DNA from 3 places in the Pararhizobium sp. O133 genome. Region 3 is predicted to be linked to each of the others. Evidence: riboswitches for the same ligand, from Rfam matches in the RefSeq annotation. Region 3 holds a riboswitch; each other region holds the start of a gene.
What was found. A riboswitch is a leader RNA that binds a small molecule or an ion and turns the genes downstream of it on or off. The one in region 3 is predicted to bind cobalamin.
Positions count from the first base shown of each region.

Region 1: another riboswitch for cobalamin. It lies ahead of ACST81_RS10390 (CbtB domain-containing protein); the one in region 3 lies ahead of ACST81_RS24725 (ABC transporter substrate-binding protein).
Region 2: another riboswitch for cobalamin. It lies ahead of cobU (bifunctional adenosylcobinamide kinase/adenosylcobinamide-phosphate guanylyltransferase); the one in region 3 lies ahead of ACST81_RS24725 (ABC transporter substrate-binding protein).

Region 1 is NZ_CP196426.1:2,160,743-2,163,005, forward strand. It holds gene ACST81_RS10380 (ferric iron reductase) at 1-53, shown strand, start outside; gene ACST81_RS10385 (CbtA family protein) at 100-879, opposite strand; gene ACST81_RS10390 (CbtB domain-containing protein) at 1,071-1,247, opposite strand; cobalamin riboswitch at 1,295-1,559, opposite strand; gene ACST81_RS10395 (bifunctional diguanylate cyclase/phosphodiesterase) at 1,827-2,263, shown strand, end outside.
Region 2 is NZ_CP196426.1:2,436,477-2,438,739, reverse strand. It holds gene cobW (cobalamin biosynthesis protein CobW) at 1-701, opposite strand, end outside; gene cobU (bifunctional adenosylcobinamide kinase/adenosylcobinamide-phosphate guanylyltransferase) at 705-1,229, opposite strand; cobalamin riboswitch at 1,390-1,785, opposite strand; gene ACST81_RS11665 (cobyric acid synthase) at 1,883-2,263, opposite strand, start outside.
Region 3 is NZ_CP196427.1:499,757-502,019, reverse strand. It holds gene ACST81_RS24725 (ABC transporter substrate-binding protein) at 1-752, opposite strand, end outside; cobalamin riboswitch at 1,010-1,252, opposite strand; gene ACST81_RS24720 (SDR family NAD(P)-dependent oxidoreductase) at 1,342-2,130, opposite strand; gene ACST81_RS24715 (tetratricopeptide repeat protein) at 2,260-2,263, opposite strand, start outside.

The DNA of each region.
Region 1 (2,263 bases), on a different replicon from region 3:
CCGTGCAGAGGAGCCGCCTGCGCGATCATCTCGCCCGCGCAGGCAGTCCTTGACCATTTCGCGCGCCGCGCCAGCTTTGCGGGCGGCACGCGATGACTGTCAGGCCGATTTCAGAAACCGGTCGTTGATGAAGCCGGAGACGACGCCCAGCACGATCCAGAAGGCCAGTGTCGTCGCAAGCGCAGCCACGGCGAATTCCGCGCCGAGAACGGCCGGGACCGCGCTCGAAATGTCCACTGGCTGCGGCGCTCCATAAAGATGCGGAGCGATCAGCAGCAGCAGGCCGGCCGCCTTGGCGACGAATTCACCGCGCAGGACGATCAGATAGAGGCCGGCGCCAGAAAACAGGATCGTTGCCACCCACCAGATTTGCCGGTCCTGCAGGTCGGCGGCCGGGAAGCCCGGCAATTCCGGCGGCAGGCCGAGGGCAGGGAGCAGGTGGACGGCAAGCCAGCCGCAGGCGCCCCAGAGCGCTCCGTTGCGCAACGTGATGGGATAGCCGATGACGAGGCTGACACCAGCCAGAAGCAGGCCAAAGCCCGAGCCCGCCACGAGATTGGCGAGCAGCGTTCCCGAAAATCGGCTCATGCCGAACATGATGCCGCCTTCCTCGTGTTCACCCTCTTCATGCGCGTAGGCAGGCGTGATCGGCGAGAGAGCGGACAGGACATAGTCCACGGGAGATTGCTGCTTCAGATGCGAATGCTGCTGTTCGGTGGCGGGTTGCTCGGTTGCCGGTTGCCCGGCGGCCGGTTCCTTGCCTTCATATTCCTCGGCATGCAGGATCAGCGGGGTCACCCGAAGTTCCTGCGCAGCGGTCATGAAGACACCCGCAATCAGTCCAGCCACCAGCGCGGCCAGAATTGTTTTAATAACCATATCGATATCCCCAGGTTCAAGCGGAACAGCTGCTTTCGACCGCGTTCACGCTTTGCATGCTTGAAATCCCCACGGCAAAAATCGCCCGGTGCCGAAGCACGGACGCATAGATCACCGCCGCCCGGTTTTCATCGAAACCAGGCATTGCTTCATGTTGGATGGCTGAGAAAGGCGGGTCGCCTTTCAGGCGATCAATGGCAAGGAAAGCCATAGGAATGACGGACGTCGTGCGCGGTATCGTGCAGCACGGCGGAATTGGCCAGGCCGGCGCCGAAAACAAGGAAACTGCCGATCAGCAGCGCAAGAATGCCGGTCGTGATGCGGTCGTTGAGGGAGAGCGTTACATTCGAAACATTAGTCTTAGCCATGACAACCTCCGTGATGGCGCGTGGGATTTCTCCCACCAATTGGGCACCGTGCCCCTTATCAACCGGCAGGTTTCCTGGCTCGCGGCGTCAGGTACTTTCGCACCAAGGAGCCTGTCTCGCCTTCCCAAGGTACGGACTTGAAGTCCGCCGCCGCAGTGGCTTTTGCCGGATGTCCGGCATGACAAACTCTGACCGCTCTACAGTCGCGGGGTCGGCCATGATAGAGATGCCCAGAATGGGTCCACCCTTCACGTTCCCATTTACTCCCCGAAAGCGCCTCGCCCCCAGGGAACCAATTGATCCGACGATGATTATGACGTCCCCCCGTCGATGTCAATTCGAGGCTGCGACGCGGCATGCCGCTTTGAAGGGCAAGCTTTGATGCAGCTTCGTCTGTCCGTTGCCGTATATATCTCGGCTCCATGAAGAGATATTGGACAAACCTGCCTTGAAATAACAATGAATGGTTGATTGTATTGCCGTTTACATTTCGCGTGCGGCGGAACAATAGTTCATTAGGAACCTTGATGCAGAATGGCCCGCACGCCTGTACGCGATGAATCACTCTTAGAGAAGACCATGAAAGCGGTGAGGTCCGAACAGGAATTCCAGAATATTCTTCGTCGGTTGGGACTGGCGCTCGACGCATCCCAGATCGGTGTCTGGGAGCATGACACCCAGGCGAACGAAGTGGTCTGGGATCTGCAAATGCACCGGCTTTACGGAACCGGCCGCGAAGAGAAGCACGTCAAGGGCGAAGTATGGACGCAAGCGATCCACCCGGACGATCTTGAGCATGCGCAAGCCGATTTCGACAAGGCAATCGCCACGAAGGGTGCCTATCAATCGGAATATCGCATCATCCTGCCGAGCGGCGAGATCCGCTACCTCCGCTCGCGTGCGCATTGCTTCGAGGAAGACGGCAATATCACCTTTCTCGGCGCCGAATGGGATGTGACCGCGGACGTCCTCCTGAACAGGGAATTGCAGCGGCAGAAGGCGATTGCCGAAACGCG
Region 2 (2,263 bases), on a different replicon from region 3:
CCGACGCCGAGACCGAGCAGCACGGCTGCGGAGACTTCGCCGTTCCTGGCTTCGATCATCGCCGGCTTGCGGCTGGTGCGCGAAGAGACTTCGTTGCGCACGAAGGCAAGGCCGGTCGAATCCAGAAGGTCGGTCTTGTTGAGGATGATGAGGTCGGCGGCTGTCAACTGGTCCTCGAAAAGCTCCTCGATCGGGCTTTCATGGTCGAGATTGTCGTCTTCGACGCGCAGCGCATCGACCTTGTCGTGATCGTCGGCGAAACGGCCGGCGGCGACAGCGGCGCTATCGACGACCGTGATGACGCCATCGACGGTGACCTCACTGCGGATATCAGGCCAGTTGAAGGCGGCGATCAGCGGCTGCGGCAAAGCGAGGCCCGAGGTTTCGATGACGATGTGGTCCGGGCGGTTGTCGCGCTCCAAAAGCTTCGTCATGGTCGGGATGAAGTCGTCGGCGACGGTGCAGCAGATGCAGCCATTGGTCAGTTCGATGATATCGTCCTCGGTGCAGGCGTCCGCGCCGCAGCCCTTCAAGACATCACCATCGACGCCGAGATCGCCGAACTCGTTGATGATCAGCGCGATGCGGCGGCCTTCGGCGTTCTGCAGGATGTTGCGGATCATCGTCGTCTTGCCAGCTCCGAGAAAGCCGGTGATGACCGTTGCCGGGATCTTGCCGTGAGCGGACTTTGCGGTGGTCATGGATCAACCCTTCATTTTCAGCGGCAATCCGGCCGCGATAAAATAGACTTCAGCGGATTTCTCCGCAACGATCTGGTGCAGCCGGCCGGCATGGTCGCGAAAATCGCGCGCCATCCGGTTTTCCGGCACGATACCCAGCCCGACCTCGTTCGAAACGAACACCAGCCGGGCCTTCGCCTGCGGCAGGTGAGCCGCAAGCCTTGTAAATTCCTTCACCATGTCGCGGTCTTCCATCATCAGATTGGTCACCCACAGAGTGAGGCAATCGATGAGAACGATCCGCTCCGGCGCGTCGATCGCCGACAGGCAGGCGACGAGATCGAGCGGTTCCTCATGGGTCCGCCAGTCCGGCCCGCGCCTGTCGCGATGCTCGTTAATTCTTGCCTGCATCTCGCCATCCCAGGCCCTCCCGGTCGCGACGTAATGCATGGCGAGACCCGACGTGACGACGAGTTTTTCGGCAAAGGTCGACTTTCCGGAGCGGGCGCCGCCGAGGACCAGGACGGGTCCTGACTCTGTCGATGTCATCGGACGATCCCGGCCTCAGGCTGAAGCGCGATGCACGAACATGACGGACGGTCGCGCCTTGGCAGGCCCGGATATAGGATATGCGCCGTTCGTGGAACGGATCGATGAAGCCATGACAACCTCCGTGCTGGCATCGGGAGTCTCCCTCCCTGGTTCGGGCACGATACCCTTGTGGCTGGCAGGTCTCCTGGCTCACGGCGCCACGTGCCCAAAGGCACGAACGGGTTCGCCTCGCCTTCCCGGAGTTTTGACGCCGGATTGCGTGACCGCAATCGGCTGGCATTGCGAAGAGGTGGACGATTCGTAGAAATGAGAGGCGTCCGGCCCCGGCTGATCGCAATGACACTCCAGTGGCTTTTCCGGTTGGACCTTGTCTCCCGCGGCCGCCCGATGCGGCCCGTCCGGAAGTCCGGTTTTCCCGAATGGCGAACCCTGACCGTTCTACAGTCGCGGGGTCGGCTGCGATAAGGATGCCCGGCTTGGGTCCATCCCGTCACATTCCCATTTACTCCCGACATACAACGGCATGCCGGGAACCATCCAATGATCGATGATTAGGCGCTTGGCTGGAGCCTGTCAATCGGAGCCCCCTGCCGGGACATGGTCGAAAATGGCCCTATGCGACAATGCGTCGGACGGGATATCCCCGATCATCATGACATCAATCCGTCGAGCCATTTCGGGTCGAGAACGGCCTCCAGTTCCGCCGCGACATCATCCAACGCCTGATCAACGGACTGCCGATAGTTGAGACCGCCGTCCTCTATGCCGAAACTCCTGAGCAGCGCCGCGCGGTAGGCGTCGCTGGTGAAGAGCCCGTGCAGATAGGTGCCGCTGACCGTGCCGTCGGCGGACACCGCGCCGTCCGCACGGCCGTCGATGATCACGGCCGGGCGGGCGCAATCGGCGCCGGTCGTGCGGCCGAGATGGATTTCGTAGCCTTCGAGTGCAACGTCATAGACCGTCGAGCGAGCGCTGCTGTTGCGCACGGTCTTTTCCGGCGCCATGACCGTCTCGACGGACAGCAGTCCCAG
Region 3 (2,263 bases):
TTCGCGCCGAGTGCCTTCAGGATATGGGCCGGGGCGCTGTTCTTGCCGGCGATGAAGGCGTCGCCCTGGACTTCCTTGCTGGAAAACCAGAACACGATCGGGAGCGCGCTGGATTTGGCGTTGCCGATCGATGCGACGGCGGCCGCCTCACGGGCCTTCAGGTCGGCAACGAGGGCGTCGCCGCGAGCCTGGACGTCGAAGATCGCAGAAAGCTCATGGATTTCCTGATAGATCAGATCCATCGTGAAGAGTTCCTTGCGCACGCCGTCGCCGCCGTCCGTATTGATCTTGGCGGCGCAATCGGCCGGCGCGATATAGGAATTGATACCCAGTTCGGAAAACTGCTCGCGCTTGCCGACCGAACCCTGCGGGCCGACATGCCATTCGAACTCGGCGGCAACCAGATCAGGCTCCTGGCCGACGACGGATTCGAAGCTCGGATCATTGTCCGCCAGCCGCTTGATCGACTGGTTGACGGCCTCGTATTTCTTCAGCACCGGGCCGACCCAGACGGCGGTGCCGGCAATCTTGTCGGCAAGGCCGAGGGAGAACAGGATTTCGGTCATGCCCTGGCCGATCGACACGATTTTTGTCGGCGCCTTGTCGAACGTGACGGTCTGGCCGCAATTGGTGAGCTGAAGCGGATAGGTCGTCGCGTCGGCAAAGGTCGGGGCGGAGAAGCCGGTGAGCGCAAGGAGAGCCGCCGAAAGCGATGTCAGCCAGCGGGAGGCGCGAATGGATGTGTATGGCATGATAACCTTCTTGAAAAACGAAAGCGGGCGCAGGGTTTGTACGCGCTTCGAGGATTGGGATCGGAAACGGAAAGAAAACGCGATTGCGCGATGCGCGTAGCCGGACGAGACCGGCTCGCTGTCACGAAGACGCGGTTTTCGGGGCGCCTAAACGCAGGCGAAACGTTCCGTTCGAGAAGGAATCGAGGATGGATGCGGGATGGGGCGGTCGAAAGTGGTCATTTGGGCTCCTGTTCCGGGCAACCCCGCCCGGGTTTGTGGATTTGCTTTCGACGGCAGGTCTCCTGGCTCGCGGATATCTGTCTCTCGCCTGCCTTCCCGCCTGAACCCTAAGGTCCGGCAGTGGCATGACACCATTGAGGTATCACATGGGCGATCGGCAATCCGCTTACAGTTGCGGGGGCAGCCACGGTCTTGGTCCCTGTTGGGTCTTCCGCACCGTGTTCCCTATTAATCCCCTCGAAGTCATCCATCGGGGAACCGTCATGCTTGACTTAGTCCGAGCGCTGTATTGTCGTCAAGTCACGGAAAACGGCCGCGCGCCGCCGGCCGTTTCAAGGTGTCCGAAAAACCCGGGCGTATCGCCGGGTCAAGGCATCAGCTGGCCGCCATTGACCTCGATGATCTGGCCGGTGATGTAGCCGGACAGCGTCGGCGAGGCGAGGAACAGGTAGGTTCCCACGCACTCCTCAGGCGTTCCAACGCGGCCCATCGGCACGGTCTTGCGCTGTGCGTCCAGCATTTCCGGGCTGGTATAGCGATCATGGAACGGCGTGGCGATGATACCCGGCGCAACAGCGTTGACTCGGATATTGTCGCCGGCAAATTCCTTGGCGTGGCCACGCGTGATGGTCGAGACGAAACCCTTGGAAGCCGCATAGAGAATGGCACCATTGCCGCCGCCGTTGCGGGCGGCGATCGATGTCGTGTTGATGATGAAGCCGCCTTGTTTCTTCAGCCAGGGATGCGCTTCCCGCGTCGCTGCAAGGACGGAGCGGGCATTGAGGTCCATGACGCGCTCATAATGAGCATCGCTCATTTCCGAGGTCGCCACGCGACCAAGCATGCCGCCGGCATTGTTGATCAGCCCGTCCAGACGGCCAAAATGAGCGGCGGCTTCTTCCACCACCCGTTCGGTCACGCCGTCGGCCGAGACGTCGCCCTGCACCAGAACGGCCTTGCCGCCGGTGCCGGTAACCTCGGCGAGCAGATCCGCCGCCGGCTGCTTGCTCTCGTTATAGTGGATGGCGACGCTTGCGCCCTGGGCTGAAAATGCGCGCACCAGCGCCGCGCCGATCCCCGTCGATGCCCCGGTGATCAGGACGGTCTTTCCGTCCAAATCGGGAATCCTGATCCCGTTCCACAGTGCCTCTGCCATATCCCGTCCTCGATAAATCCAGCAAAATTGCCGGACGGGAGAATAGCGTCCGGCGCGCGATTAGCCAGCCTCTTTACGCCCAGTCTCGCAGGTTCTGATATTGATGACTTTTGCCGCGCGGCCTGGCGTTCAA